DNA from 2 places in the Microbacterium sp. M4A5_1d genome. Region 2 is predicted to be linked to the other one. Evidence: predicted binding sites of a transcription regulator. Region 2 holds the regulator's gene; the other holds the start of a gene.

Region 1 (15,691 bases), 300 kb from region 2:
TCGAGCCGACGTATCAGGTGAGGCAGGACACCTACGCCGGCCTGACGTGGGATGACCTCTTCGAGCGATTCGACGAGGTGACGGCAGCCGGTTACAGCGTCAGTGTCTTCACACGCTGGAACACGCCCGACGTCGGCGAGGTATGGGTCAAGGAGCGCCTCGACGACACCGCGGCTCCCGACATGCCGGAACGAGTGCTGAGCGCACGCCGGGTGACGGCGAAGGCGGACTCGCCGGCGGCCGACGGGGTCGACAACACGACCGAGCAGGGCGGCGTCCCGGGCGACTGGTGCGAGCGTCTGCCTCATTTCCGCATCGATGCGACGCCGTCCAACGGCGACGAGATCCAGACGGAGTACTGGGTCGACCGGGCTGTCGCCGTCGACGCCATCGCCGCCGTCCGCTCGATCGCCGACCGGGTAGAGCCCGCCCTCCTCGTCACGGAGCTGCGCACCGTCGCCGCCGATGACCTCTGGCTCTCTCCCGGGTTCGGACGTGACAGCGTGTGCATCCATTTCACCTGGAAGAACGAGCCGGATGCCGTGCGCACGGCCATCTCGCACGTGGAGCGGGCGCTCGCCCCCTTCGATCCGCGCCCGCACTGGGGCAAGGTCTTCTCGATGCCCATCAGCGGATCGCTGCCGCACCTGGATGACTTCCGGGAGCTCGTGGCGCGCGTCGACCCGACGGGGAAGTTCTCGGGCCCCTACCTCGAGCGGGTACTGGGCATCCCCGCGCGCTGAGGAGCCCCGCGGCTCAGGTGAAGGGTCGCGAGGCGTCGATGATGCGGCTGAGGTCGACGGCGGTCCGCGTCCACGGTGAGATGCGCCCGTCGTTGCGGGCGGGAACCGTCTCGACGACGCGGGCGAGCGCCTTCTCGGCATCCTCGACCGTGGTCGCGGCGGCGGGGTCGCCCAGAGGGCGAGCCACGGCTCGGGCGGTCGCACGGACAGCCTCGGCGAGTGCGGCACGCGGGGGCGCGGCATCCGGTGTGAGGGGCAGCCCGTCGATGCCGTCGGCCAGCTCGATCGTCTGGCGGACGGTGTTCTCGAGGGCGCGCAATCGGCGGTTGTTCTCCGTCTCGATGCCCCGTCGGCGACGGGCGAGCGGATGCGCTTTGCGGCTGCGTGCGGCCTCGCGGACGTCGGTCGACACGGCGTCGAGGATCTCCTCGAGATAGCGCTGACCGGCCTCGTCGGCCGGTTCGCCGTCGGCGATCGAGGTCGCGAGCATCTCGAGCCGGTCCGATACGGCGTCGCGCAGCTGCGACAGGCGTGTGGAGGCGCGGCGGAGGTAGAGGGGCGGAATGATGGCGAGATTGACGGCGACGCCGATGACGACGCCGAACGCCATCGTGACGAGGTACGACACCGAGAAGCCGCCCGCGTCGTTCGCCCCGAGCAGCAGTACGAACAGGGCGGCGATGGCGATCCAGTCTCGGCCGGTGCCGAGCGCCCGGATGCCGCCGACGGCGACGCCGACGCCGACGACGATCGCCACACCCACGATGCGGGGGCTGGGGCCCGACACGAACCACAGGCCCACCAGGCCGATCGCGATGCCGATCGCCAGGCCGCCGACCGCCTGCAGGCCGGCCTTGGCCGAGTCGGCGATCGTCGGATACATGCTCACGAGCACGCCGAGCGGAGCGTAGTAGGAGTACTCGTCGTGCGCGAAAGGTACGTACGGCGCGAGATACCAGGCGATCGCAGCGGCGAGGGCCGCCTTGCCGGCGAGCAGCAGACGAGAGAGCGCGAAGGCCTCTCCGCCCGCGGTCCGCGCGGCGGCTTTCAGCGAGACAAGGCGGGGATGGGGTACGGCGGTCATCAATCGCGACGATAGGCGTACAGCGCGCCCGACAGCAGCCCCTTGACGCCGCCGGGCCCGTACGGCAGATGCTGGCGTAGCCTGGGCGAGTGAGCGCTTACGTCTCGGCGTTCGAGCTGTTCTCCATCGGTGTAGGACCCTCGAGCTCCCACACGGTCGGCCCGTTGCGTGCTGCCCGTGCTTTCGTCGTCAGGCTGGAGGCCGCGGGGCGGCTTCCCGAGGTCGCACGGGTCGGCTGCGTGCTGTACGGGTCGCTCGGAGCGACCGGGATCGGGCACGGCACGCCCGACGCCGTGGTCGCAGGGCTACAGGGTCATGCGCCCGAGACCGTCGATCCCGACGTGGTTCGCGGCGCGTGGACCGAATGGGTCGACGGGTCGCCCCTGGTGCTCGCGGGGTGGCACGCGGTGCCGTTCTCGCGGAGCGACGTGACCTTCGAACCGCGGACGCGGCTTCCGGAGCATCCCAACGCGATGACCCTGAGCGCGTGGGACGCCGCGGGCGATCTCGTCGCGTCGGAAACGTATCTCTCGGTCGGGGGCGGCTTCATCCGACGCGCAGGCGAAGCCGCCGAGGCGGGCGGACGGCGCGGAGGTTCGGGCGCTGTCGCCTGGCCGTACCGCTTCAGCACCGCGGCGGAGCTGCTCGAGCTGTGCGAGCGCGAGCAGATGAGCATCGCCGGCCTCGCGCGCCGCAACGAGGAGGCACTCCGGCCGGAGGCCGAGGTCGCTGCCGGCCTCGACGCGATCTGGGATGCCATGGCGGGGTGCGTCGAGGCGGGGCTTCGAGCCGACGGCACCTTGCCGGGGATGCTGCGCGTGCGGCGCCGGGCGGGGGCGATGCGGGCGCAGCTCGAACAGGCGGAGGCGGCGGGTGGGCGTGAGCTGCCGGGGGAGTGGCTCGGTGCTTTCGCGCTCGCCGTCAACGAGGAGAACGCGTCGGGTGGACGCGTGGTCACCGCGCCCACCAACGGTGCCGCAGGAATCCTTCCGGCGGTGGCTATGTACTGGTGGCGGTTCGCGGCGGAGTCGCGGCTCGCGTCGGAGGATCTGGATCGGCGCCGCGGCATCAGGCGGTTCCTGTTGACCGCGACGGCGCTGGGGTCGCTGTTCAAGGCGAACGCGTCCATCTCGGGTGCGGAGGGCGGCTGCCAGGCCGAGGTCGGATCTGCGTGCGCAATGGCTGCGGGAGGCCTGACGGCGGTCATGGGCGGCAACAGCGCGCAGATCGAGAATGCGGCGGAGATCGCGATGGAGCACCACCTCGGGCTCACGTGCGACCCGGTCGGTGGCCTCGTGCAGATCCCGTGCATCGAGCGCAACGCGATCGCGGCGTCGACGGCGGTCACCGCGGCGCGACTCGCGTTGCGGGGTGACGGGCAGCATTACGTGTCGCTGGATGCCGTCGTCGAGACGATGCGCCAGACCGGGATAGACATGTCGCACAAGTACAAGGAGACGAGCGAGGGCGGTCTCGCGGTGAACGTCGTCGAGTGCTGAGAGGCCCTTGCGCGCCCCATCTTCGGGGCGCTGTTCGCCGTGCGCGAACCCTTGGCACTCGATGGGGGAGAGTGCTAATCTGGGTGCAGTTGAGCCCATATGGCTCAACTTTCAGATCTCAACACGAAGCATCAGAGAAGGGAAAGATCGATGGCTACTTATGACCCGTTCCGCGACCTCGACCGCATCGCCTCGAGCCTCTTCGACACGCGCCGTGGCCCCCGTCGCATGCCGATGGACCTCTACCGTGACGGCGACCACTACGTGATGACCGCCGACCTGCCGGGCATCGACCCGGGCTCGGTCGACATCGACGTCGACGGCCAGCTGCTGACCATCCGCGCCGAGCGCACGCTCGCGAGCGGTGACGGAGTGAAGTGGATCACGCGCGAGCGTGAAGCCGCGAGCTTCCTGCGTCAGCTGAACCTCGGCCAGGGCGTCGACACGGAAGGCATCGCCGCGACCTACAACAACGGCGTCCTGACTGTGACCATCCCGGTCAGCGAGAAGGCCAAGCCGCGCAAGGTCGAGGTCACGACCGACGCAGCCGCGCCGGTGGTGCCGATCGAGAACTGATCGCGCAGATCCGCGTTCGCACGACGGGCGGCCGCAGCTCTTTCGGGGGCGGCGGCCGCCCTTTCGCGTATATCCCCCAGCGCCCGCGACCGATTCGAAGGCGCGCGATGCGCGCGCCCGACTGCGTGGCTGCAGCACTCAGAAGGGTGGCGGTTCGTCCGGCGGTGGTCCGCCGCGTGTCGCATCCGGTGGCGGATCCGTGGTGGCGATGGTGAAGCAGACGGCCGGTATGGGTACGTCTTCGCGGTAGACCCGGCCGAGGGGTGAGGTCCATTCCAGGACCCCGCCGCCGATCTGCCTGACCTCCCACTTCGTGAATTGCTTCATCGAGTGGTGTCGTTGGCAGAGGTGGGCGAGGTTGAAGATGTGGGTGTGCCCGCCGAGGGCGTGATCGATCGTGTGGTCGATCTCGCAGCGGAGCGCGGCTCGTCGGCATCCGGGGAACCGGCAGTGCTGGTCGCGCGCCATCAGGAGTTTCTTCATCGAAGCGGTGGGCCGGTAGGTGTCGATCTCGACCGGGGTGCGGGTGACGGGGGCGATGAAGAGCCGGTCCCACTCGCTGACCTGCCCGGCGAGCTCGCGTGCCGTGTCGGCATCGATCAGCGCAGCGCCCACGGCTTCGGCGGGGTTCTCGTCACGCCCCATCAACGTCTCCGCCGTGACGGCGACTTGCACGCGTGCCCGAATCGCGCCGAGCCCACCAGCCCGGTCGGCCCCGTAGGTCGGGTCGACCACGGGCGCCCCACCGAGGACGAGGTCACCGAGGATGTCGGCGCGCAGCTGATCCATCGTCCTGGTGTCGGCGGGCTTACCCGACCCAGCGGCATCCGCCCCGGCACCTTCCGCCCCGTCGCCCTCCGCCCGGGCGTCCTTCACGGACTGCCCCATCTGCGTCAGCCGGTCGAGCATCCCGGCGGCGATGACCGTCGGGAGGTTCGCGACGAGATTCGACATCCCATCCGACCCGTGGAACACCCGTACGCACCGCTCCGCCGCCGCGGTCTTGTGCCGGTCGGTGAACGTCTGCGGGTGAAGCCGGGCTGCCAACGCATCCAGCGCACCCCGCACCCGCGACGGCACGTCCCGCTCGCACACCGCGATCGCGGCTTCCGCGAACGAATCCCGCACCTCATTCGGAAGCCCCGCACCGACCCGCACGACCACATTCACGTGGCCACGTTCGATCTGCCGCTGCACCCACGCCTCGAACACCGCGGGATAGTCGTCGATGACGGTCATCGCATGGTCGATCTCACCCTGCAGCCGCCGATCCGTCAACCGCGCCATCCCGGCCGCTTCGGCCGCGACTGAACGCAACTCCATGTCCGACGCCATACCCCGCACCCCGTCGCGGCGCGCGTCGTGCAGGGCGGCGTGACCCAGGTCGGCCAGCGCCCGGGTGCGAGCGATGTCAGCGGCGTGAGAGAGGTCAAGGGCCTCCGCGTACCTCGCAAAAGCGAGCGCTTGCGACGGCGTGACGTCGTCGCGTCGCGCCTCGCTTCCCCCGTCACTCGCCGTCATGTTCCCATTGTGACAGCGGGGTACGACATCCGAGTCGAACCTATGTTCGGTTGTCGAAAGTCGGGGCACCGTTCCGCCTGGGGAGGAAACGACACCGAGCGACACCGCGCGACCGGCTCCGGTCCGCGCGGTGGTCAGGACAGACGTCGCAGCTTCGTCGTCAGCTGCTCGAGCTGCTCGAGCTCTTCGGTCGACAGCACCGACATCCGTTCGGCGATGGAGCGGCCGTGGGCGGCGGCGAGTCGACGAAACGCCGACATCCCCTCCGGCGTCGCCGTGAGCATTGCGCCGCGGCCATCCGTCGGGTCGCCGCACTTGGTGATGAGGCCGCGCGCGACCATCCGATCGACCAGGCGCGAGACGCTCGGCTGGCTGATGAGCATGTTCGCGGTGACGTCTCGCAGGCGAGCGCGATGGCCCGTGCCTCGCGCGACCGTCAGGAGCACGTCGTACTCGGCCTGGGTCAGCTCATCGCCGGCGAAGTCATTGCTGATGTCGTCGAAGATCTCGTGCTGCGCGCGGAAGAGACTCTCCCACGCGGCAACGGCGCGACGACGATCGTTCATGGCGACAACTTTACTGCCCGCCTATGCTGGTCGGCATGATGCGTCGCACCCGGGCGGCACTCGCGATCGTGGTCCTCGTGCTGATCACGGGCCTTTTCGGGCTGGCGGTCCCTGCCGCGGCATCCGCCGACGAATCCGCCGATCTCGACGCCTTCGTCTTCGATTCGCTCGCCGTGGACTACACCCTCAGCCGCGACGAGGACGGCACGGCCAGGATGCGGGTCGTCGAGACCTTCGTCGCCGATTTCCCCCAGTCCGATCAGAACCGGGGCATGCGCCGCCTTCTGCCCGAGACCTACAACGGGCAGCCGCTGCATCCGGAACTCATCTCGGTCACCGACGAGAACGGCGATGCCCGTCCCGTCGAGACCGACAGCGAGGACGGCACCCTCGGCATCCTGACGCGCGGGCCCGAGTACCTGCACGGGCCGAACACCTTCGTCTTCACCTACGACCTCGAGAATGTCGTGTGGGACTTCCCGGACACCGGGCTCGAGTTCTACTGGGACGTCAACGGCACCGACTGGAACCAGCCGTTCCGGCAGGTGACGGCCACCTTGCGGGTCGACCCCGCTATCGCGGACGCCCTCGCCGGCCGGCAGGCCTGCTATGTCGGCGAGCAGGACAGCACCACGCCGTGTCCCGAGATCGTCGCCTCACCGGACGGAACCGCGATCACCGCCTCGGCGACCGACCTCGCGCCGCACAAGACGCTCACTTTCGCCGTCGGGTTCGAGGAGGGCACGTTCGAGGTGTACGACACCGGGTTCCTGGCGTCGCCGCTCGGATGGCTCCAGTCCGGGTCGACGGCGCTGCTCGCCGGCGCCACCGGCTGGGCGCTGCGCAATCGCCGGCGGTACCTCCGCGACGAGCCCGGGCGCCCGACGGTCATCGCCGAGTACGCGCCACCGCGCCGCATCGATGCGATCGACGCGGCGGTGCTGTTGCAGAAGACGTCGAAGGCGATTCCCGCCGAGGTCCTCGAGCTGGCGCTGGTGGGCGCCATCCGCGTCGTCGACGATGGGAAGAGCCGCTGGGGACGTGCGAAGCTGCAGGCGGAGCTCGTCGACCCTCGGGCCGCAGACGAGAACGGGCGCAGACTCCTGCGCGGCATGTTCCCGCATCACCGTCGTGGTGAGGTCTACCGCTTCGGATCCTCCGACACCCGGCTGTCCACCGAGACCCAGCGGGCGCTGAAGTTGGCCAAAGACAGTCTCCGCGGTCGCGGCATGTACAAGCCCGTGCCGGCGGGAGTGCGTGGCTGGCCCGTCGCCGCATGGGCCATCGCGGCGGGTCTGGTCATCCTGTTCGGTGCGCTCGCGCTGAACGCTTACGTCCACCCCGCACTGCCCATCGTCGGCATCGTTCTGGCGGCGGCGTCGTTCCTGGTGGTCGTCTTCGCGGTCGCCGGTGAGCCGCTGTCGGACACGGGGGCAGAGATCCGCGACCACCTGCGCGGGCTGGACCTCTTCATCCGGTGGGCCGAAGCCGACCGCATCCGGATGCTGCAGTCGCCGACCGGCGCTGAGCGCGAGCCGGTCGCAACGGACGACCCCCGGGAGATGCTCCGGATCTACGAGCGGCTGCTGCCGTACGCCGTGCTGTTCGGCCGCGAGAAGGAGTGGGCTGCGCACCTGACGGCGCTCTACGGCGACGCGGGCATCGCGACGCCGGGGTGGTACGTGGGAACGGCGGCGTTCGATGCGTCATCGTTCGCGGCAGGTATCGGCACGCTGTCGTCGGCGGCATCGTCGTCGTCGTCGACCTCGGGCGGGTCGAGCGGGGGCGGGTCTGCCGGCGGGGGAGGCGGCGGAGGCGGTGGTGGCGGCGCCTGACGCGTCGTCACGCGCGGTCGTCGCGCGCGGTCGTCACGCGCGGTCGGCTCTCGCGGCCGGAAAGCAGTTGAGGGTCCGACCGAAGAGGCATTCGGTCGGACCCTCGTCCCTTTGCACCAAGAGTTTCCTGCAATCACATGCCGGTGGCTGCCACAGCAAAACAGCTACCGTGCGAGCACTCTATAACGGCGAGGTAACGACGAGCAAGGGTTTTCCCGTTATCTTTTCGTAATCATCGGAAACGCTGAGCCGGCACCTCGACGACATCCGGTTTTCGGCCTCCGCAGTGCCGCGGGTCTGTCAGGATGAGCGCGTGCACGCCCACGGCCGAGACACCGCCAGCGGACCCTTCGTGGTCACGCTCGTCGTCGACCTGCCGATCGCCAAGCCCGATGCCCTCGAGACGATCGCCTTCGTATCGGACGGGGCGATCGAGAATGCGGGTACGGCCTTCCCGCGCGTCGGGCTGGGCCGGGACGTGTGGGCCGAGGTGCAGATCCCGAAGTTCGCCGACCCGCCGCCGCTCGCCGTCGACGTCTGCTCGGACGTGTCCTGGGATGTCGCGGCGACAGAGGCCGCGCGGTTGGCCGATGCGCTGCGGCGGGTCGGATGGTCGGTGCGGTCGCCGCGCTCCGACGAGGTCTGAGTCGCCCGCCCGTCGCGGTCCGGTCACGCGGCGACGGCGAAGAGCCCCGCGATCCCGGCGCCGTAGAGAACGAGCACGGTCAGCGAGTCGACACCCATCCCGGCGATCCGCTTCGCCGGCCGGAAGATGAGCCCGACGACGTAGACGAGCGTCAGCAGCGCGGCCAGCGCGGTGAGGTAGATGTCGGCTCCATTCGCCTGCGGCAGCACCGCCTGGCCCGAGATCAGGGTGGCCACGAGGAACAGCACGGGCAGGAACGCATTGCCGCCGAAGATGTCGCTCATCGCGAGATTGTCGTCGCCCTGACGGATGGCCTGCAGCCCCGTGGAGATCTCCGGCAGCGCGGTCGCGAGCGCGAGGATGGTCGCGCCGAACAGCACACCCGACAGGCCGATCTCGTCGGCGATGGCGTCGCCGACCCGCTCCAGCACGACACCGGCTCCGAGCGTCGCGAGCGCGGAGACCGCGAAGATCGCGACGACCGCCCCGGTGCTCATCGAATGATGCGGATGCCGCGGCTTGGCGCGCCGGTGCCCCGGGGTGTGTTCACTCGCACCCGGCGACGTGCCGTTCTCGTGCCAGGGGAGGTGCTTGCCGGCGCGCTGCACGAGGAAGAGCCCGGCGAGCCACAGCGCCGCGATGAGCACGACATCGGGGGTGAGGCGTGCGACGACGAGGTCGCTGGGAAGCTGGCTCCCCGCCATCACGACCGCGAGCACGGCGACCACGATCACGGCTTCGAGCACGAGGACGAGGGATGCGGCGCGATAGGTCAGCGGCCTGACCCCGCGACCGCGCTTGCCGAACAGGTCGAGGATCACCAGCACCACGGTCTGCAGCGCGATGCCACCCAGGATGTTGCCCACGGCGACTTCGAGGTTGCCCGCGATGGCGGCACTGACGGTGATGGCGATCTCGGGCAGGTTCGTGGCCACAGCGAGCACGATCAGCCCGCCGAACGCGCTGCCGATGTGCCAGCGATCGTCGAGGACGTCGGTCGACTTCGAGAGCTGGATGCCGGCCACCCACACCACGGCGGCGGCAGCGGCGAAGACCAGGAGGAGCAGCCAGAGGGGCAGGTTCGACATCCCCTCAGTGCACACCCGAACCGGTGCGACGGCGTACCGCTTGCGTTCGCGGCCGGAATGGACTCCGGCTCAGCGGAGCCAGCTGGACCGGCCGAACCGCTCCCACCGCTCGACGATGTGCACATCGCCGTTGTCCGTGGTCTCGAGCACCGTGGTGCCGCCGATGACGACGTGCTCGACTCGCGACTCCACCGCGAGCGGGTCGCCCGACCACAGGACGAGATCGCCGTCGCGCCCGGCCTCGAGGGCGCCGACGCGGTCGTCGAGTCGCAGGATGCTGGCCGGGTTCGTCGTGAGCGCCTGCAACGCGACATCCGCCGGGAGGCCCTCTCGCACGGCGAGGATCGCCTGCAGACGGATCTGGTCGATCGGCACCACCGGGTGATCGGTCGTGATGGCGACGGTGACGCCGGCCTCGGCGATCAGGGCGAGTGCCCCGATCGCCCGGTCGCGCAGCTCGACCTTCGAGCGCGAGGTGAGCATCGGCCCGAAGATGACGGGGATGCCCTTCTCGGCCAGGACGTCCGCGATCTTGTGGCCTTCGGTGCCGTGGTTCACGACGAGCCGGTAGCCGAACTCCTCGGCGAGCCGGATCGCGGTGACGATGTCGTCGTGACGGTGGCTGTGCTGATCCCACAGCAGCGTGCCGTCGAGCACCTGAGCGAGCGTCTCCTTGCCGAGGTCGCGCTCGAACGGCTCGCCCTTGGCCGCCGCTGCATCCCGCTTCGCGACGTAGTTCTGGGCGCCGACGAAGGCGTCGCGCAACACGGACGCGACGCCCAGGCGGGTCGAGGGCGTCTGCTTCTTGTCGCCGTAGACGCGCTTGGGGTTCTCGCCGAGGGCGGACTTCACCGACACGTTCTCGGCGATCACCTGCTCGTCGACGGTGCGCCCGCCCCACGTCTTGATGGCGACGGTGCGTCCGCCGATCGGGTTGCCCGACCCCGGCTTGATCACGACGGAGGTGACGCCGCCGCGCAGGGCGTCGCGGAACCCGACCTCGTCGATGTCGATGCCGTCGAGCGCGCGGAAGCGGGCGCCGTTGGGGTCGGTCATCTCGTTGGTGTCGTTGCCCGACCAGCCCTCGCCGTCCTCGTGGACTCCGAGGTGGCCGTGGGCCTCGACGAACCCGGGCAGAACCCAGCGCCCCGCGGCATCCACGATCTCGGCGCCGTCGGGCACGGGCGTCTCGGCCCCGCCGACGGCGGTGATCACGCCGTCCGTGACGATCACCGTCCCGCTCTCGATGACGGGCGCGGACACGGGGACGATGCGGCCGTTCACGACGGCGAGGATGCGGGGGGCCATGCCCTCGACCCTATGCCGGACGATCACTGGAGGCAGAACTCGTTGCCTTCGGGGTCTCGCATCTGCCAATACCGCTCGGGCCACGCGCCCCACTGCTGTTCCACCAGTCGCACGACGCTCGCCCCGAGCCCGACGAGACGATCCTTCTCGGCATCCACGGCCTCGGCCGTCGCGCGGCGAGCACCGTCGACGGGTGCGACCGACACGTCGATGTGCAGGCGGTTGCGCCCCCTCTTCGAGCCGGTGACCTCCTCGTCGCGACCGACGGTACTCCCGCCCTCGGACAGTGGGTACACCCGGTATCGCCGGACGGCAACCGGGCTGACCGCTCGCTGGCGACGTCGTAGCGTGAGCCACTCACGAACTGCAGGGAGGAACCACCATGAGCCTCAATGGAAACGTGCCCTTCGTCGCACCCGGTGAGATGCCCATCGACCCGATCGAGGAAGCTCCGACGCTCGAGGTCACGGCCGAGGACCCCGTCGACGAGGACCCCCTCGACGAGGACTGACCCCGCTCCGGAACGGCGAAAGCGCACGTCCGCACGGTCTCCGCGTGAGCGGACCGTGCGGACGTGCGCTTTCGCGAACCGTCAGCGAGCGGTGATCAGTACCAGCCGACCGACTGCGAGTGGCCCCAGGCGCCGCAGGGCGAGCCGTAGCGGCCGGAGATGTAGCCGAGGCCCCAGCGAACCTGGGTGACGGCGTTGGTCTGCCAGTCGCCACCGGCCGAAGCCATCTTGCTGCCGGGAAGCGCCTGCGGGATGCCGTACGCACCGCTGCCGCTGTTGTAGGCCTGGTAGTTCCAGCCCGACTCCTTGTTCCAGAGCGAGACGAGGCACGAGAACTGGTCCTGGCCCCAGCCGAACTCGCCGAGCATGTTGCTCGCGGCCTGCTGCGCGGCGCCGGGGGAGTTGTCGCCCGTCGAAGCGACCGCCGAAGCAGCGGGCGCGGACGAGGACGAGGACGAGGAGCGCGAGCCGCTCGAACGCTGCGCTGCGGCCGCGGCGGCCTCTTCCTCGGCCTTCGCCTTCGCGGCGGCCTCAGCGGCTGCGGCCTCTTCGGCGGCGATCCGCGCGGCCTCTTCCTCGGCGGCCTTCTGCGCCTGTGCGGCCTCGAGACGTCCGCGGAGGTCGGCCGTCTCGGCCTGCACGTCGTCGGTTGCGTCCGTGAGCTGGTCGGTGAGGTCGGGCAGGAGCAGCGTCGGGATGACCTCGGTGTCCTTCAGGCCCTCGATGCGCTCGCGCAGCTGCGTCGTGTCGATCGTCGTCTCGCCCTCGATCGGAAGCGCGGCGGCTGAGACGTCGCCGGTCACGGTGGCGGCCTCGACGACCGATGCCTCAGCCGCGGCGACGGCGTCGCTCGTGGCCTGCTCGATCGCGCTGAGCGGCTTCGCCGTCGACGTGGCCGCGGCGGTCACCAGTGCAGCGCGCTGCATCACCGGTGCGGGGCCGGATGCCGTGGGCAGTGCGGCCGAGGCAGTCGTGCCCACGACCGCGGTCAGCCCCATGGCCAGCCCGAGGGTGAGTGCGGCGGGACGGACGAAGCGGCGGGATGCGGAGCTGGAGCTCACGCTGGCGGAGCGCCGCAGGTCGCGGCGGGTGGTCTGGTTCGACGAAGAAGTCATGCGAACAGGGGCGGTCCTTCGATGTTTGCGGGCACCGCGACAGGCGGCGGGCGTCTCGGGCGGACGCACAAAACTCCCCGAGTCTGCGGGTTGAGTCTGGACGAGTCCCGGACAGTCCCTGGACGTAACCTGAATGCCCGAGCGCGCCGAGCCCATGACGGGGAGCGTTACTCTGGCCGGAACGGCGGCGCTCGGCGGCCGTCCGACCGTCCGCGTCGAAGGAGGAACACGTGGCTGAAATCGAGAGCTTCACGCTGGATCACACCGCTGTGCTGGCCCCGTACGTGCGCCGGATCGGCGTCGAGCACGGACCGGACGGCGGAACCATCACCAACTTCGACGTCCGCTTCGTGCAGCCCAACGCCGGCGAGATCCCGACCGCCGGCATCCACACCATCGAGCACATGCTCGCGGGTCTCCTCCGCGATCGGATCGCGGGGGTCATCGACATCTCGCCGTTCGGATGCCGCACCGGCTTCCACCTGCTCATGTGGGGCGAGCCCGAGGTCGCCGATGTCGTCGCGGCGCTCACCGGCAGCCTGCGGTTCATCGCCGAGGAGGCCGTCGAGGCCGACATTCCGGGCGTCTCCGCTCTCGAGTGCGGCAACTACCGTGACCACTCGCTGCACTCGGCCCGCGAGTGGTCGAAGACCGTCCTCGATCAGGGCATCAGCCTCGACGCCTTCTCCCGCGTCGGCGTCTGACGCCAGCCGACCGACCGCCGCGACGTGACCCCTTCTCGCCACCAGCGCGCGCTGCGAGCCGCCGCTGCCGCGACCCTGGCCACGTTCGTCGCGCTGCTGTCGCACGTCGCAGCGGGAGGCGAACCGCCCTCGGCGCTGGGTGCCGCCCTCCCGTGGGCGCTGTCGCTGATGATCAGCCTCCCCGTCGTCGGGTGCCGCGTCTCGGTCGTGCGCCTCGGTGCCGCGGTCACGGCCGCGCAGACGCTCTTCCACGTCATGTTCGCCCTCGGAGTCGTGCCGCTCGCAGGCTCCGCACGGATGCCCACGCCGGCGTCGGGCCTGACGGGGCCGTTCAGCCTGCACGCGGGACATATGTCGCTCCCGGCATCCCCGTCCGCGCCGGGTGCGATCGCTGCGGCAGCCCCGGACGCCGCGATGATCGGTGCCCACATCCTGGCGGCCGCCATCACGACCCTGCTGCTGCATCGCGGCGAACGGCTGCTCGCGGCGCTCGCCGATCTCGCGCGGCGCATCGCGACGCGGCTGCGGTCTGTGACTCGGGATGCCGTCCCTTCCGCGCCGATGCCGCCGCGTCTGCGCCCCCTCGCGTCGAGCGTTCGCACACCGCGCCTTCGCGCCCTCGTCGCGGCGCCCGCGCGTCGCGGCCCGCCCGCTCTCCTCGCTCTCTGACGCCCCGGCGCCCGTCGGGGCGATCCGTCGTGCGCGCTGACCATGCTTCGCGTGCCGGCACCCCGATGACCGAGGAGTCCCATGTCCATCACCGAGTCATACGCGTCCACCGACGGCGCCGCCGATACGGGCGGCGCGCCCGCCCCCACGTCCCGCGAACACGCTCCGCCCCGGCGGTCGCGTGCGTGGGTCATGCCGCTGCTGCTGCGGATCCACTTCTTCGCCGGCATCCTGGTCGGCCCGTTCATCCTGATCGCGGCGCTCAGCGGAGCGGTCTACGTCGTGACGCCGCAGCTCGAGCGCGTCATCTACGCCCATGAGCTCAGCGCGCCGGTCACCGAGACGACGCTCCCGATCGGCGACCAGGTCCGCATCGCCGAGGGGTACATCGGTGACGCCGCCTCGCTCGCGGCGGTGCGGCCCGCGCCCGCAGCGGGCGACACGACGCGCGTCATGTTCGCCCAGGAGGGGCTCGGTCCGAGCCAGACCCGCGCTGTCTTCGTCGACCCCGGAACGGGCGAGATCCGAGGCGACCTGACGGTCTACGGCACGAGCGGCGCGCTGCCGCTTCGCGCGTGGGTCAGCGACCTGCACCGCAATCTCCACCTCGGCGAGCCGGGCCGCCTCTACAGCGAGTTCGCCGCCTCGTGGCTCGGCATCGTCGTGGTGGCCGGGCTCACGCTCTGGGCGGTGCGGCTGCGTACGGCGCGCGCCAAGAAGGACCTGCTCCGCCCGAAGCGCGGAGCGCGGGGCTACCGACGCCTCTTCGGGTGGCACGCGTCGCTCGGAGTCTGGCTCGTACTCGGAGCGCTCTTCCTGTCTGCCTCCGGCATCACGTGGTCCACCTACGGCGGTGCGAACGTCTCGACGCTGCGAGCGGCACTGTCGTGGCAGAACCCGGCGCTGTCGACGGCGCTCGGTGACACCGGCTCCGGTGGTGCTGCGGGAGCCCATGCGGACCACGGGGTCGTCGCGGCGCCGACCGCCGCGGTCTCACCCGACACCTTCGACGACGTGCTCGCGGTCGCGCGCACCGAGAACGTGAACGTCGGCCTCATCGAGATCCGGCCGCCCTCGGCTGCGGGGCAGGCGTGGGTCGTCCAGGAGATCCAGCGCAGCTTCCCGACGGAGGTCGACGGTGTCGCGATCGACGGCGACACGCTCGCGGTCGTGGACCGGGTCGACTTCGCGGACTACCCGTTCATGGCGAAGCTCGCGCGGTGGGCCGTCGACCTCCACATGGGGTCGATGTTCGGCCTCGTGAATCAGCTCGTCCTGTTCGTGGTCGCCGCAGGGATCGCGACGATGGTCGTGCTCGGGTACCTGATGTGGTGGAAGCGCCGGCCCACCCGCGACCCCGCTCGCCGGATGGGCACGGTCCCCGGCGAGGCCCTTCCGAACGCGCCGGTATGGGGTGTCGTGCTCGTGGTGGCCGTCGCGATCGGCATCGGGTACTTCCTTCCCCTCGTCGGCCTGCCGCTCGCCGCGTTCGTCATCGGGGATGCGCTCGTACAGGGCGCCCGGGGTCGTCGGGCGCGGAGATCTTCCTCCGGGGGAGCGGAAACGAGTGTGGTCAGGCCATGACTGGTCAAGCCCTCGTTCCCGGCGAATTCTCAGGGTAAAGTTCCGGGCGAAGAACTCCGGCCACCCGTCGGAGAACAGGAGAGAAGCCATGGCGACAAGCCCCGCTGAATCGATCGTCGACGCCGTCGGCGGTCCGGCAAACATCGAGAGTCTGACGCACTGCGCCACGCGCCTGCGTTTCCAACTGCGCGATTCCTCGAACGTCGATCAGTCGACGGTCGAGGCGATCCCCGGCGTCATGG
Region 2 (15,691 bases):
CGGAGAGCGGTGGCTCGACCTCGATCGGTTCGCGACCGCGGTGACCGACGACGGTGAGCGCGACATGACCTGGACGATCGGGGACGCCGGCTTCGAGATGGTGCTGACGGCCGAGGTGCCGCGCATCATCGGGCGCGAGATCCGCGCCGCGGTGGCCGAGGTGATCGGCGACGGCCGGGTCGACACGTGGGCCGTCCACCCGGGCGGCCGAGCCGTCCTCGACCGCGTCGAATCGGGCCTCGACCTGCCGTCGGATGCCCTCGCGGCATCGCGTGCCGTGCTGCGGGACTACGGGAACATGTCGAGCGCGACGATCCTCTTCATCCTCCGATCGCTCCTCGACGCAGACACCCTGCGCGACGGCGAGACGATCGCGACGCTCGCGTTCGGCCCCGGACTCACGATGGAGGCCGCGCTCCTCACGGCAGGAGTCGCCGCTGGAGCCGACACCGGCGTTGCGGAGAAAGCGTCGACGGATGCCGTGCGGGCGGAACCCGTCGCATCGTGGGCCTGAGTCGTCGCGACGTCGAGCTGCGCGAGCTGATGGACGACCCGGACTGCGATCCGGAGGCCCTCGCGCAGACCCTCCGCCGCTTCGACCTCGTCAATCGCGCCGTGAGCGGCTGGGGAACGGTGTGGCGGCGGCATCTGCGGCCCGCCCTCGCGCGTCTGGATCGCCCCGCCCGCGTGCTCGACATCGGGTCAGGCGGTGGCGACGTCACCGCGCGGCTCGCGCGGCTCGCGGAACGGGATGGCCTGGACGTCGGCTGGGTCGGGATCGACCCGGATCCCCGCGCCCTCGCCGTCGCGCGCGAGCGCAGCCGGCCCGACCTGGAGTTCCGCAGCACCGACTCGACGGCGCTGCGCGCCAGCGGCGAGCGCTTCGACGCCGTCATCTCGAACCATGTGCTGCATCACCTCGGCGAGCCCGAGCTCGACGCCTTCATCGCCGACTCGCTCGCCCTGTCGCGCGGAATCGTGCTCCACGCCGACATCGAGCGGGGGCGCGCGGCCTACGCGCTCTACGCGGCGGCCATCCTGCCGGTCCAGCACGGGACCTTCCTGCGCACCGACGGGCTGCGCTCGATCCGCCGCAGCTACCGTGCCCGAGAGCTGCGGACGACGCTCGCGAGTCGCGGCGAGTGGCACGTCGTCCGCCCCGCGCCGTTCCGCGTGCTCGCCGTGGGAGCGGGGCGTGCCTGACGTCATCGTCGTCGGCGCCGGCCCGGTGGGGATGCTGCTGGCGGCCGAGCTCACGCGACGGGGCGTCGACGTCACGGTGCTCGAGCGCCGCGAACGCAGCGGCGACGGGTCGCGGGCGATCGGGCTGCACGCTCCCGTCCTCGCCGCGCTCGAGGAGGGCGGTGCGACCGACCGCATCCTCGAGGACGCGGTCCGTGTCTCGCGCGGCGAGGCCCGCAGCGACGGAACACTGCTCGGCGTCGTCCGATTCGATCGCCTGTCGGTGCGGCATCCGTATGTCGCCACCCTCCCGCAGGCCCTCACCGAGCGCGCTCTCGCGTTCGGTGCGCCGTCGCCGCTGCGTGGGGTCGCCGTCACCCGCGTGACACCGGGGCCGGCCGACGTACGGGTCGAGACGTCCGGTGCTCGCGGGGCCGGCGAACTGTCGGCGCCGCTCGTCGTGGTCGCCGGAGGCGTCGGCGCACGCGAGCTCGTGTTCCGGCCGAACGCCGTGAGACGCACGAGCTACCCCGACCGGTACCTCATGAGCGACGCCGACGTCCCCGGGAGACCCGATGCCGACGTCGCGGTGGTTCACCTCGCGCGAGCGGGGGTGCTCGAGTCCTTCCCCCTGCCGGGAGGCCGACGCCGCTTCGTCGCCTGGGACGAGCCGCCCGGGCAGGATGACGGCGGGTTCGACGAGCCGGATGCGCGGCTGCGGCGGCTGCGCACGGCGATGCGGGAACGGGGCGAAACGGATGCCGCAGAGGCACTGACCGGCGCGACGGGGTTCCGCGTGCGACGTGTGCTCGCACCGGCCCTGCGTCGCGGCCGGGTGACGGTGATCGGCGACACCGCACACGAGATCAGCCCGATCGGAGGACAGGGGATGAACCTCGGCCTCCTCGACGCGGCGACCCTCGCGCCGCTGCTCGCTGCCTGGGTCCGCAGCGGCACCGAGCCCGCTGCTGCCCTCGCACGATGGGAGCACGATCGGCTGCGTTCGGCCCGCACGGCGGGACGGCTGGCGGCGGTCAACATGCGTCTCGGCCGCCCGGTGAGTGCGGGCGCGGACGCCGTGCGCACTCGGATGCTCGGGCGCGTGCTCGCCGCGACCGGCTCCCTGGTCCCGAACGCCTATGCGATGGGGCTCGACGCCGCTGCTCGCTGAGTTCTCAGCGCAACGAGCCCGCAGCCACCACCAGCTGCGCGGCGAGCACGAGAGCCGCGGCCATGACGAGGCGGAAGCCGGTGCGGTCGGGACCGCGGAGCCGCATCCGCACCACCACCGCGACCGCGAGCACCAGCACCACGCCGAAGAAAAGCCACGGCAGGACTCCCTCGCTCCGCCCGCCGATGAGCACGGCGATCGCGGCGACGACGATCCCGGCGACAGCGATGATGATCGATACCGGCGCTCCGAGGCGATGCGGCAGCCCCCGCACACCGGTGTCGCGGTCGTCGTCGAGGTCGGGCAGGACGTTGGTCAGGTGCACCGCCGCCCCGAGCGCAGCACCCGCCACGGCAGCGAAGGGCGCCGCGAGCGTCGGATCGGGTGACGAGAGCGTCGCCAGCGAGGGGAAGAGACCGAAGCTCACGAGGAAGGGCACGACCGACACCGGCGTCGACTTCAGCCCGAGGTTGTACGACCAGGCCGACACGATCGTCACGGCGTGCGCGAGCAGCATCCCCCATCCGAGCGCCGCCGAGAGAGCGAGCGCGATGATGGCGGAGCCCCCGGCCGCGATCCAGGCCGCACGATTCGAGACCTCACCGCGGACGAGAGGCTTGTCGGTGCGGCCGACGGCGCGGTCGCGTTCACGGTCGATCGCGTCGTTGGAGATGCCGATCGAGAGCTGACCGAAAAGCACGGATGCCACCAGCACCGCGAGCCGCCAGGGCTCGAGCCCAGCCGCGAGTCCGAGCGCCAGAGCCAGAGCCGTCACGACGACCGAGGGCCCCGGGTGTGAGGCGCCCCACAGGGCCCGGATCGCACGCATGCGTCCACACTCTCACGTCAGGGTCATCGGCTCCGACGGGGTTGCGCGCCTCGGCGTCGTGGGCAGGCCGCCGCCGCGATCAGTCGTCGAGCAGCTCGGCCTCGATCACGTCGTCGTCCCCTCCGGCGGCTGCCGGCGCGGCAGGCTCCGCCGCGGGACCGGCACTCGTCAGCACGAGCGCCGAGCCGTCGGCGGCCACGTCGACCCGGACGATGTCGCCGTCGCGCACCCCGCCCGACAGGATGGCCATGGCGAGGCGGTCCTGGATCTCGGACTGGATGAGGCGGCGCAGCGGCCGGGCTCCGAACACCGGGTCGTAGCCGCGCTCGGCCAGCCACGCGCGAGCATCTGGGGTGACGGCGAGCGAGAGGCGCCGGTCCTTGAGGCGCCGCTGCAGCGCGTCGACGGAGAGCTCGACGATCTGGGCGAGGTCGTCCTGGCTCAGCGCCTCGAACATGACGGTGTCATCGAGGCGGTTCAGGAACTCCGGCCGGAACGCCTGGCGCAGCAGGATCTGCACCTGCTCGCGCTTCTGCTCGAGACTCAGCGTCGGGTCGATGAGGATGGGCGACCCGAGGTTCGAGGTGAGGATCAGGATGACGTTGCGGAAGTCGACCGTCCGGCCCTGGCCGTCGGTGAGGCGGCCGTCGTCCATGACCTGCAGCAGCACGTCGAAGACCTCGGGGTGCGCCTTCTCGACCTCGTCGAGCAGCACGACGGAGTACGGGCGGCGGCGCACGGCCTCGGTGAGCTGGCCGCCCTGCTCGTAGCCGATGTACCCGGGAGGGGCACCGACGAGCCGCGACACCGAGTGCTTCTCGCCGTACTCCGACATGTCGATGCGCACCATGGCGTGTTCGTCGTCGAAGAGGAACTCGGCCAAAGCCTTGGCGAGCTCGGTCTTGCCGACACCGGTCGGCCCCAGGAACAGGAACGAGCCCGTGGGCCGGTTCGGGTCGCTGATGCCCGCTCGCGAGCGACGCACGGCGTCGGCGACGGCCTTCACGGCGGTCTTCTGCCCGATGAGGCGCTTGCCGAGCTCGGACTCGAGGCGCACGAGCTTCTCGGTCTCCCCCTGCAGCAGGCGCCCGACGGGGATGCCGGTCCAGGCGGCGATCACGGCGGCGATGTCCTCGTCGGTGACCTGTTCGTTGACCATCCGCTCGGGCCCGTCGACGGCGGTCTCGGCGCGCTCCGCTTCGACGACCTCGCGTTCGAGCGCCGGGATCTCGGCGTACAGAAGCCGCGATGCCTTCTCGAGGTTGCCCTCGCGCTGCGCGCGCTCGGCTTCGACGCGAGCCGCGTCGAGACGCGTCTTGAGGTCACCGACGCGGTTCAGCGACGCCCGCTCGCGCTCCCAGCGCGCCTGCAACTCGTCGAGCTTCTGCTGCTCGTCCTTCAGCGTCGCGCGCAAGGCGTCGAGACGCTCGCGCGAGGCGGCATCCTTCTCCTTCTTGAGCGCGAGCTCCTCGAGCTTCAGCCGGTCGACGTGCCGGCGCAGCTCGTCGATCTCGAGCGGCGCCGAGTCGATCTCCATGCGCAGGCGCGACGCGGCCTCATCGATCAAGTCGATCGCCTTGTCGGGCAGCTGGCGGGCTGGAATGTAGCGGTTCGAGAGGGATGCCGCGGCCACGAGCGCACCGTCCGAGATGGCGACCTTGTGGTGGGCCTCGTAGCGCTCCTTGAGCCCGCGGAGGATGGCGATGGTGTCCTCGACGCTCGGCTCGCCGACGTAGACCTGCTGGAAGCGGCGCTCGAGCGCGGCATCCTTCTCGATGAACTCGCGGTACTCGTCGAGGGTGGTCGCACCGATGAGGCGGAGCTCACCGCGGGCGAGCATGGGCTTGAGCATGTTGGATGCCGCGACCGAGCCTTCGCCGCCGCCCGCGCCCATGAGCACGTGCAGCTCGTCGATGAAGGTGATGATGCGGCCGTCGGACTCGGTGATCTCCTTGAGCACGCTCTTCAGGCGCTCCTCGAACTGACCGCGGTACATGGCGCCGGCCACGAGCGCGGAGATGTCGAGCGAGACGAGCTCTTTGTTCTTGAGGCTCTCGGCGACGTCGCCCGCGACGATGCGCTGAGCGAGGCCCTCGACGACGGCGGTCTTGCCGACGCCGGGCTCGCCGATGAGGACGGGGTTGTTCTTCGTGCGGCGGGTGAGCACCTGGCTGACGCGGCGGATCTCGCTGTCGCGCCCGATGACCGGGTCGAGCTTGCCCTGCCGGGCACGGTCGGTGAGGTTGATGCCGAACTGCTCGAGGGCGCTCTGCGCCTCCTCCTGTCCGGGCTGCTGTGTGGCGTTCATAGTTCTCCTGAAATCTCTCGGCTCAAACTTGAGCCTGTGTGACTCAAGTTTATCACCGTGTCGTTCAGGACGCTACGGCCTCTGCCGCAGCCCCGGCCACCGACGCCGCCTCGGGCGTACAGGCGAAACGGGCGCGGTACGCCGAGGGGCTGAGCCCGAGGGCTCGCGCGAAGTTCTGCCGCAGGACGGAGGCCGAGCCGAATCCACTGTCGGCCGCGATCTGGTCGAGCCCGAGGTCGGTCCGCTCGAGCAGCCGCTGCGCCCGCAGGATCCGCTGCCGCCCGAGCCACGCCGCCGGGGTCGTCCCGTAATCGGCCTTGAATCGGCGCGCGAACGTCCGCGGCGACATGTGCGCGCGCGACGCGAGCAGATCGACGGACAGATCGAGGTCGAGGTTCGCGATCATCCAGTCGGTGATGGGCGCGAGCGACAGCGATGCCGCCTCGGGGAGCGGACGCGCGATGAACTGGGCCTGCCCGCCGTCGCGGAGGGGCGGCACGACCATCCGCCGGGCGATCGTGTTCGCCGCCTCGGCCCCGAGCTCGATGCGCAGCAGGTGCAGGCAGGCGTCGAGCCCCGCCGCGGTACCCGCAGACGTGATGATCCGGTCCGACTGCACGTACAGCACGTCGGGGTCGACCTCGATGCGCGGGTACATCTGCGCCATGGTCTCGGCGTAGCGCCAGTGCGTCGTGGCGCGCTTGCCGTCGAGCACACCGGATGCCGCGACCACGAAGGCTCCGCTGCAGACGGTGAGCACCCATGCGCCACGCTCGACCGCACGTCGGACGACCGCTGTGACACGTTCGTCCACGGAGTCCCAGGTCTCGCGCGGGATGGGAGTGATCACGACCAGATCGGCCTCGTCGGCGAACCCGAGTCCCGCGTCGACGTTGAGCGAGAACGGGAGGTTGGCGGGGACCACCCCGGGATCGGGTGCCACAACCCGGAAGTCGAAGTTCGGGATGCCCTCGTCACTGCGGTCGAGACCGAACGCCTCGCACGCGAGACCGAACTCGAAGGGCGCGAACCCGGGCTGGACGACGCAAGCGACCGTGTGCATGGCAGGATTCCTCCGAATACCGTCTCATCCGCCAGTATCGGCAGGATAACGCTCATCGTAGCGTTTCTGCCATGCCTTCCGACATCCTTCTTCTCGCACTCGTCCTCCTCGTGATCGCCGCCGTGACAGGCACGCTCGCGGTGGTCGCACGCGACGGCTATCGCCGCGTCCCCACCGACCCGACACGCGTGCCGCCGGCAGGGGAATCGGCGCCCACACACCGCGAGCGCGAGCGGTCACCGCGCCGGAGCGCGGTCGCCGTCAGCGGTCGCGGCGCGCGCGGGCGCGACGGGATGCCGCGAGCAGTCGCGACGCCGATTCCGCCCAGGTGAATCGGGAGATGTGCGCACGACCCGCCGCGACGAGCGCCGCGCGGGCGGCATCGTCATCGAGTGACTCGACGGCCGCGGCGAAGGCTCGCGGGTCGCGCGGCGGCACGTAGAGCGCGCCGTCGCCGCCGACCTCATGGAAGATCGCCATGTCGCTGACCACCGCGGGCACCCCGAGCGCCAGGGCTTCCGCGATCGGCAGCCCGTACCCCTCGTCGAGACTGAGCGTCGCGAGCATTCCCGCATCGGCGAGGAGCGCGGCGTACTCGGCATCCGTCACTCCGCCGTGGAAGATGATGCGGGCACCGGCGGGCGCGAGCTCCTCGAGCTCGGCGCGTCGACCGTCGGAGATCCGACTCAGCAGGTGCAGCGTGCGGCCGGGCAGCCACTGCATCGCCCGGACGAGCGTCTCGACGTTCTTGTAGGGCATGAACGAGCCCATGTAGACGATGTTCTGCGGCTTCGCAGCCCCGGGCATGGCCGTCGCGGGCGCCAGCTCGGCGAGACGCTGCGGAGCGTTGGGCAGCACCACCACCTCGCGCTTGGTCAGCTTGACGTCGGCGAACTGACGCTTGCTCGTCTCGCTGACCGTCGCGACGACGTCTGCGGCGTTCAGCGTCGCCCGCTGCGGCGCATACGAGAGGTGGAAGAGCCGCCAGCCCAAGCGCACGAACCACGGCAGATCGCGGGGCGGTGTGCGGTGCCGGTAGTAGATCGTGTCGTGCAGCGTGAGGATCAGCGCGAACCGCCGGCCGAGGGCCCCGATCGTCTGCATCGGCGAGTAGACGACGTCGGGTCGGTGCCGGTTCAGCCGCAGCGCCGCGAACGGCTCGAGCATGGAGGTCGGCGCGTGCAGCGTGACGTGCGGCGCCCCTGCCGGGAGGAACGGCAGCTGCGCGGGGTCGTGCACGATGAACGTGACCTCGACCCCCTCGGCGGGCGCCGCCGCGAACAGCGCGTGGGCGAGCTCATGGGAGAAGCGGCTGATGCCGTCGTGGAAATCGGTGCGGATGTAGCGCGCGTCGAAGAAGAGCCGCATCGTCACGCGTCGAGCGGCTCGCCGCGGTAGAGCTTCTCGAACGTGTCGAGAGTGCGCTCGATGTCGTGGATCTCGACGCCGTCGAGTGAGGCCTGCTGCATCCGCAGGTACTCCTCGGGAGAGGCGGTCAGCACGCGCCGCAGCTTGTCTGCGAGGTCGTCGACGTTGCCGGGCTCGAAGAGGTAGCCATTCACACCCGATTGGACGAGGTGCGGCAGGGCGACGGCATCCGCCGCCACGACGGGCAGGCCCGAGGCCATGGCCTCCATCGTCGCGATCGACTGCAGCTCGGCGATCGAGGCGATCGCGAAGACGTCGGCCCGCGTGTATGCCGCGCGGAGGTCGGCCTCGTCGGTGCGCCCATAGAACGTGACGCGGTCGGTGATGCCGAGCTGCTGCGCGGTCTGCTCGAGGTTCCGACGCTGGTCGCCGCCGCCGACGATGTCGAAATGGACGTCCAGCTCGGGGGCGAGCTTGGCGACCGCCTTCAGGGTGACCTCGACGTGCTTCTCCGTCGTGAGGCGCCCGACGAACAGGATGCGGCGGTGCTCGCGCGGAGTCAGGTCGGGGGTGTAGTTGCGCTTGTCGATGCCGCAGCTGATCGGGATGACGCCCGAGATGTCGATCGTGTCCTCGAGGAACTGCGCGGCCTTGCGCGTCGGGGTGGTCACGGCGCGCGACATCAGGAACGTGCGCTTGGCGTCGTCCCAGCAGAGCTTGATGATGATCTTGTCGAGGAACGGCGGCAGCGTCGTGAAGTCGATGACGTTCTCGGCCATGACGTGGTTGGTCGCGACGACGGGGATGCCGCGCTTCTTCGCCTCGCGCGTGAGTCCGCGGCCGATGACGATGTGCGACTGGCTGTGGACGACGTCGGGCTTGACCGAGTCGAGCACGCGCCGGGCGTAGTGCTTCGAGCGCCAGGGCAGCACGAAACGCAGCCAGTCGTGCGGGTACCAGCGCCACCCGGGGAGGCGGTGGACGGTGAGGTCGGCACCCTCGATGTTCTCGGTGAAGACTCCCGACTGGGAGTGCTTCACACTGGGGGTCACGACGTGCACGTCGTGACCGCGGGCGGCGAGGCCGGCGGAGAGGCGTTCGGCGAAACGGGCGGCTCCGTTGACATCGGGGGCGAACGTGTCGGCGCCCATCACGATGGTCAGGGGCGCGCGAGAACTCTCGGCGGGAACACCCTCGGTCGTCGTGGATTCGGTCACGGGTCAGGCCCAATCTGTACGGCGGCGTGCCGCCGGCTGTGGCCGACGCGGCGGCCCCGAGCTTACCCGAGCGGTATAGGGGCTCCCGGGAGGCGGCACGGCGTTGGGGGAAACCGACTCGGGCCGCGTCGGACGCTGCGCGCGACGCCCCGCGCGCACCCAGGCGGCATCCCTAGGCTGGGGTCATGGCCCGACTCGAAGCCGATGCCGATCCCGCCCGCTGGGTTGCCGTCACTGAATCGTTCGGATTCTCCGGACGCCGCGCTCGCAAGCGCGCGATCGGGATGCTGCTCAGCCAGGCGAACGCCGCGATAGGAGCGGCGCCCCGCCCCGGTGGACGCTTCGCCGCGTGGGCTGCGAGCCAGGCGGTGCCGATGCTCATGCGCCGAGCCGACGGGCGCGTGCGAGCGTGGATGTGGAAGGCCGACCCCGAGCTGCTCGTCGTCCTCGGGCAGATGCAGGAGGCGACCCCGCAGGTGCGCACCGCGCGAGCGATGATGCCGATGGAGTACGACGACACCGAGGACTTCCGCTCCCCCTACCTCGGGGCGGGCGAGAAGCTCGTCATGACGCTGCCGCCTGACCCGCGGACTCCCCCGTTCGTCTCGTACACCTGGGACACGGGAACCCATCTCGTCACGCTGTCGGCCGTGTGCAGCGACCGCGAGCGCGTGGGGACGGTTCTGGAGGAGCTCGATCACCTCGCCCGCTCGCTCCGCGTCGTCGACGACCTGACCCTCGACGAGTCCGCCAACACGCTGCGCCTCCCACCCGCCTGACCGCGCCCACTTGCCCCCCGCCGACTTGCCCCCCCCGCCTGATCGGCGGCCGTACTGCGCGTCGTCGAGCCGGTGCTGCTGACCGTCGTACTCCAGGAGCACGCGCCGCCCGACGTCGACGAGGTCGCCATAGGCCACGAAGCGCCCGGCCTCATCGCGGATGACCGCGTTGACCTCGAAGGTGGTCATTCCGAGGTCTTCGGCGTCGAGACGCAGCTCGGTCTCCGCAACCGAGTCGGTGCGTTCCCGGCAGCGTTCGTACGCGAGTCGGAGCGCGCGTACGCCGCGCCGACCGGACCACTCCGCCACCGCTCCACGGAGCTGCTCGATCGACAAGACAGGATCATGCCTGCGCATCAGGGAGTCTGCCGCGATGACGAGCTCGCGTTCGTCCATGAGCTCGGCCGATTGGCACCAGGCGACGGCCGGGTGCGCGATCGGAACGGGTCCGAATCGCCACAGACTCGCCGCGGCAGCTTCGTGCCCGCGCACCCCGACACCACGGGCACGCCCGAGCGGTCGCGGCGCCGCGACATCCACCTGCGCGCGCAGCCGCCCGGGGATCCAGCCGCCGACGAGAGCCACTGCCGTGGCATGACTGACGTGCTCGCCCGCGCGAAGTTTCGGCAGATAAGCGGTCACCAGCGCGCGCACGTCCGTCACGGGCGCACGCGAGCGGATGCCGTGGAAGGGCGCGGCCAGGTCGGCTGAACGGAGTCTGCCGCGCGTCACTCCGGTCGCGCGCGCCGTCCCGACCGTGAAGGCACCCGGCAGCGCCTCGGGGAGTTCAACAGGAGTGCGTGCCACCCGTCCAGGCTGTCGGCCCTCCGCACCCACCCCGAGCTCTCCCCAGCCCGTTCGACATCCGATCTCCGTCGCCCCGCCTGTGCAGGACCCCCTGCGCACATCCCCGCCACACGCGCGAACCGACCCGAATGGTCGGTGCGCGCGTCGGATAACGCCCCTTCGCGTCGGGTCGGCTACGACTGCGCGGACGCGGGCGGGTCGGAGGGGCGGCGGTAGAGCACGACCTCGGTCGCCCGGCGCACGCGCGCACCGTGACGCAGGGTCACGACGGCACCCGTGGCACCGGCGGCGAACACCCGCGCGCCGGGGCGCTGCTGCATCTCGTCGCGCAGACGCTGCTCGAGGTCCCGCACCTCGCGGCGGAGTCCCGCGACCTCGTTCTCGAGCTCCAGGATGCGTGCGATGGCGGGCAGGCTGATGCCCTCCGCCGACATCCGCGCCACTTCTCGCAGCTGCCGGATGTGGCGCAGCGAGTATCGACGCGACCCTCCCTGCGTGCGCCCGGGCACCACGAGGCCCAGCCGGTCGTACTGCCGGAGGGTCTGCGCGTGCATGGCCGCGAGCTCCGCCGCGGCCGCGATCGCGAAGATCGGGGCGTCCTCGTCGATGTCGTCATCAGCCATGGTTGGTCACCTCCTGGGCGTCGAGAGTGTCGTCGGGCGACCCGCCGCGTCCGCCCGAGGGGATCGGATGCGACGGGTCGAGACGAATGTGTCAGCCGCGCGCCTTGTTCATCAGGTCGGCGCGGGGGTTCTCGCGGGGCTCGACCTCCGCGAATCGTTCGAGGGCCGCTCGGGCCTCTTCGTCGAGGTGCGCGGGAACGGCGACCTGGACCTCGGCCAGCAGATCACCCGTGCCCTTCGACGTGCTCACGCCGCGGCCTTTTACCCGCAGGACGCGGCCCGACGGGGTGCCGGGCGCGACCCGGAGCTTGACGGGGTCGCCGCCCAGCGTCGGCACCTCGATCGTGGCGCCGAGGGCCGCCTCGGTGAAGGTCACCGGGACCACCACGCGAAGGTTGAGTCCGTCGCGCGTGAAGACCGGGTGCGGCCGGACCGTGACGCTCACGACGATGTCACCCGATTCACCGCCGTCCGGCGAGGGACGCCCGCGACCGCGGAGCCGGATCTTCTGCCCGTCCTTCACACCCGCCGGGATCTTCACCTTGAACGGCTTGCCGTCCTCGCCCTGGAGCGTGACGGTGTCACCGCGGACCGCGGTGGCGAAGTCGAGCGTCGTCCGTGCGGTGACGTCCGCACCGCGCTGCGGGCCGCCGAAGCCCTGGAAGCCCCCGGTCGAGCGGCCGAAGCCGCCCGACCCGAAGCGGCTCGACCGCCCCGTCTGCTGGTTGAACATCGCGAAGATGTCGTCGAAGTCCGCGCCGCGAGCTCCGGCACCGCCTCGCGCACCCTGGTTGAAGGCGCTGAAGACGTCCTCGAAGCCACCGGCGCCCTGGCCACCCGCGGTGAAGCGGGCACTGCCCGACCCCATCGCCCGGATCTGGTCGTACTCCGCGCGCTGCTCCTTGTCGGAGAGCACGGAGTACGCCTCGCTGATCTCCTTGAACTTCGCCTCGGCCGCGGGGTCTCCCTGCGTCGAGTCGGGGTGGTACTTGCGCGCGAGCTTGCGGTAGGTCTTCTTCAGGTCGGTGTCGGAGACGTCTTTGGAGACGCCCAGCACCTTGTAGAAGTCCTTGTCGAACCAGTCCTGACTGGCCATGTCGTTGCCTCCTATTCGGCCGGCACCGCGACGACGACCTTCGCCGGACGCAGCTCGATGCCGCCGAGGCGGTAGCCGACCTCGACGACCTCGAGGATCGTCGGCTCGGCCGTGCCCGGGGTGGGCGCCTGGAAGATCGCCTCGTGCTGCTGCGGGTCGAACGCGTCGCCGGCGGCGCCGTAGGACTCGACGCCCAGTCGTGCCACCACCCCGCGGAGCTTGTCCGCGATCACCGCGAGCGGCGATCCCTCGACGAGGTCGCCGTGCTTGTCGGCACGGTCGAGGTCGTCGAGCACGGGCAGCAGGCCCTTCGCGACCGAGCCCTTCGCGCGCTCGATCTCAGCCTCGCGCTGGTCCTCGGTACGCCGACGGTAGTTGGCGTACTCGGCCTGCACGCGCTTGAGGTCGAGCAGCAGGTCGTGCTCTTCGGCGGGTGCTTCCGCGACGGCGGCCTCGTCGGACTGCGTCGCGCCGAGGATGTCGTCGATGGTCAGTTCGTCGTCCGCAGCTGCGGCATCCGATGCTCCGGGGGCCCCGTGCGCGTCGGGGTCGGACGCCTGGGCGTCCGACCCCTCCTCGCCGAGGACCTCGTCATCGCCGTGCGGCTCTTCGAAGTCCTTATCGGTCATGATTACTTCTTGTCTTCCTCGTCTTCGACGACCTCGGCGTCGACGACGTCCTCATCGGATGCCGTCGCGCCGGCGTCGCCGGTCGGAGCGTCGGTCGGGGCGCCCTGCGCCTGGTCGGCCTGACCCTGCGCGTAGATGGCCTCGCCGAGCTTGCCCTGCGATGCGTTGAGCTTGTCGAACGCGGTCTTCACCGCTTCGTCGTCGTCGCCCGCGAGTGCGGTCTTCAGCGCGTCGACGTCGCCCTGGACCTCGGACTTGACGTCCTCGGGGAGCTTGTCGGCGTTGTCGGCGATCAGCTTCTCGATCGAGTACGAGAGGGTCTCGGCCTGGTTGCGGACCTCGGCGGCCTCGCGGCGCTTCTTGTCCTCGGCCGCGTGCTCCTCGGCCTCGCGCACCATGCGCTCGATGTCGTCCTTGGGCAGCGACGAGCCGCCGGTGATCGTCATCGACTGCTCCTTGCCGGTGCCCTTGTCCTTCGCCGAGACGTGCACGATGCCGTTCGCGTCGATGTCGAAGGTGACCTCGACCTGCGGGATGCCGCGGGGCGCCGGTGCGATGCCGGTGAGCTCGAACGTGCCGAGCGGCTTGTTGTCGCGCGTGAAGTCGCGCTCACCCTGGAAGACCTGGATCGCGACCGACGGCTGGTTGTCGTCGGCGGTCGTGAAGGTCTCGCTGCGCTTGGTCGGGATGGCGGTGTTGCGCTCGATGAGCTTCGTCATGATGCCGCCCTTGGTCTCGATGCCGAGGCTCAGGGGGGTGACGTCGATGAGGAGGACATCCTTGCGCTCGCCCTTGAGGACACCGGCCTGCAGGGCGGCGCCGACGGCGACGACCTCGTCCGGGTTCACGCCCTTGTTGGGCTCCTTGCCGGCTTCCTTCTTCACGAGCTCCGAGACGGCGGGCATGCGGGTGGAACCACCCACGAGCACGACGTGGTCGATGTCGCCGACCTTGATGCCGGCCTCACGGATGACGTCCTCGAAGGGCTTCTTCGTGCGGTCGAGCAGGTCCTTGGTGAGGTCCTCGAACTTGGCACGCGAGAGCGTCTCCGACAGCGAGACGGGGCCCGAGTCGGTCAGCGAGAGGTACGGCAGGTTGATCGACGTCGACTGCGAGCTCGAGAGCTCCTTCTTCGCCTGCTCCGCAGCCTCCTTGAGGCGCTGCAGGGCGATCTTGTCACCGGAGACGTCGACACCGGTCGTGTCCTTGAACTGCTTGATCAGGTACTCGACGATGCGCTGGTCCCAGTCGTCACCGCCGAGGCGGTTGTCACCGGCGGTAGCGCGCACCTGGATGGTCGAGAAGTCGTCGTCCTTGCCCACTTCGAGGAGCGAGACGTCGAAGGTTCCGCCACCGAGGTCGAAGACGAGGATGAGCTCGTCCTCCTTGCCCTTGTCGAGGCCGTAGGCCAGGGCGGCTGCGGTGGGCTCGTTGATGATGCGCAGGACGTTCAGGCCCGCGATCTCACCGGCCTCCTTGGTCGCCTGACGCTCGGCGTCGTTGAAGTACGCGGGGACCGTGATGACGGCGTCGGTCACGGTGTCGCCCAGGTACTGCTCGGCGTCGCGCTTGAGCTTCTGGAGGATGCGGGCCGAGATCTCCTGCGGCGTGTACGCCTTGCCGTCGATCGCCTGGGTCTTCCAGTCGGTGCCCATGTGACGCTTGACCGAGGTCAGCGTGCGGTCGACGTTGGTGACGGCCTGGCGCTTCGCGGTCTCACCGACGAGCACCTCGCCGTCCTTGGTGAACGCGACGACCGAGGGGGTCGTACGGAGCCCTTCGGCGTTGGCGATGACCTTGGGCTCGCCGCCCTCGAGGACGGCCACGACGGAGTTCGTCGTGCCCAGGTCGATACCCACTGCACGTGCCATGAGTTGTCTCCTTACTTGCGGTTCTATGGGATCGGAAGTCTGCGGCGGCCCAACCTGAGCCGCGATGACTCAACTGTACTCCCGGCCCGAAATGGTGTCAAGCGAACTTGAGTCAAGGCGTATCAAGTTCCGTATCGCGCCGCGCTGCACAATTTCGTGCGCCTGAGCCAAACCTGAGAAAGACTGAGGCACGATCATCGGTTCCTCCCAGGGGCGCGCTATATGTTGAGTCCACCCATGACAAGAAGCGTGATCCCGAACTCGCCTCTCGTCGACCTCGGACCCGCAATGGGCGGTCGTCGAGCGTTGCGTCGCGCCCGGAGACGACCATGACCCGCACCGCTGTCGTGATCGAGGATGACGACGACCTTCGCAGCCTGCTCACCCAGACCCTCGAGCAGCACGGCTTCGCCGTTCACGCTTTCGCAGACGGGCATGCCGGCGTCAACGCGGTGCGCGCCGTGCGTCCAGACCTGACCACCGTCGACGTCAAGCTCGACGGCATCGACGGGTTCGAGGCGGTCCGCCGCATCCGCGCCTTCTACGACGGATACGTGCTGATCATCAGTGCCGTCGACGACGAGACGGCGACCGTCGAGGGATTCCGCAGCGGCGCCGACGACTACGTCATCAAGCCCTGGCGCCCGTACGAGCTCCGGGCCCGCATCGACGCCCTCATGCGGCGCCCGCGGACGCTCCAGGCGAACGAGGCGGCACCGGGCGCATGGCTCGAAGCCGGCGGCCTGCG

What was found. The regulator HspR, encoded in region 2, represses chaperone genes until heat shock. The targets are predictions, from matches to a motif close to AAGTTGAGTCNNNNNGACTCAACTT.
Region 1: the regulator HspR is predicted to act here: its motif matches at 3,413-3,437, upstream of ACLBWJ_RS06015 (Hsp20/alpha crystallin family protein).

Annotation. Positions count from the first base shown of each region.
Region 1 is NZ_JBKFAD010000001.1:1,230,854-1,246,544, reverse strand. It holds gene ACLBWJ_RS06030 (FAD-binding protein) at 1-743, shown strand, start outside; gene ACLBWJ_RS06025 (FUSC family protein) at 757-1,827, opposite strand; gene ACLBWJ_RS06020 (L-serine ammonia-lyase) at 1,917-3,326, shown strand; gene ACLBWJ_RS06015 (Hsp20/alpha crystallin family protein) at 3,477-3,902, shown strand; gene ACLBWJ_RS06010 (HNH endonuclease) at 4,041-5,423, opposite strand; gene ACLBWJ_RS06005 (MarR family winged helix-turn-helix transcriptional regulator) at 5,558-5,989, opposite strand; gene ACLBWJ_RS06000 (DUF2207 domain-containing protein) at 6,025-7,824, shown strand; gene ACLBWJ_RS05995 (hypothetical protein) at 8,138-8,470, shown strand; gene ACLBWJ_RS05990 (sodium:calcium antiporter) at 8,494-9,558, opposite strand; gene ACLBWJ_RS05985 (amidohydrolase) at 9,628-10,866, opposite strand; gene ACLBWJ_RS05980 (VOC family protein) at 10,890-11,162, opposite strand; gene ACLBWJ_RS05975 (hypothetical protein) at 11,249-11,377, shown strand; gene ACLBWJ_RS05970 (aggregation-promoting factor C-terminal-like domain-containing protein) at 11,473-12,492, opposite strand; gene ACLBWJ_RS05965 (S-ribosylhomocysteine lyase) at 12,723-13,196, shown strand; gene ACLBWJ_RS05960 (hypothetical protein) at 13,221-13,865, shown strand; gene ACLBWJ_RS05955 (PepSY-associated TM helix domain-containing protein) at 13,947-15,449, shown strand; gene ACLBWJ_RS05950 (glucose PTS transporter subunit IIA) at 15,538-15,691, shown strand, end outside.
Region 2 is NZ_JBKFAD010000001.1:1,531,881-1,547,571, forward strand. It holds gene ACLBWJ_RS07350 (type III polyketide synthase) at 1-514, shown strand, start outside; gene ACLBWJ_RS07355 (methyltransferase domain-containing protein) at 505-1,203, shown strand; gene ACLBWJ_RS07360 (FAD-dependent oxidoreductase) at 1,196-2,353, shown strand; gene ACLBWJ_RS07365 (UbiA family prenyltransferase) at 2,358-3,182, opposite strand; gene ACLBWJ_RS07370 (ATP-dependent Clp protease ATP-binding subunit) at 3,262-5,490, opposite strand; gene ACLBWJ_RS07375 (helix-turn-helix domain-containing protein) at 5,555-6,553, opposite strand; gene ACLBWJ_RS07380 (glycosyltransferase) at 6,815-7,921, opposite strand; gene ACLBWJ_RS07385 (glycosyltransferase) at 7,924-9,072, opposite strand; gene ACLBWJ_RS07390 (hypothetical protein) at 9,324-9,917, shown strand; gene ACLBWJ_RS07395 (hypothetical protein) at 9,990-10,628, shown strand; gene ACLBWJ_RS07400 (heat shock protein transcriptional repressor HspR) at 10,898-11,347, opposite strand; gene ACLBWJ_RS07405 (DnaJ C-terminal domain-containing protein) at 11,439-12,443, opposite strand; gene ACLBWJ_RS07410 (nucleotide exchange factor GrpE) at 12,455-13,072, opposite strand; gene dnaK (molecular chaperone DnaK) at 13,075-14,943, opposite strand; gene ACLBWJ_RS07420 (response regulator transcription factor) at 15,273-15,691, shown strand, end outside.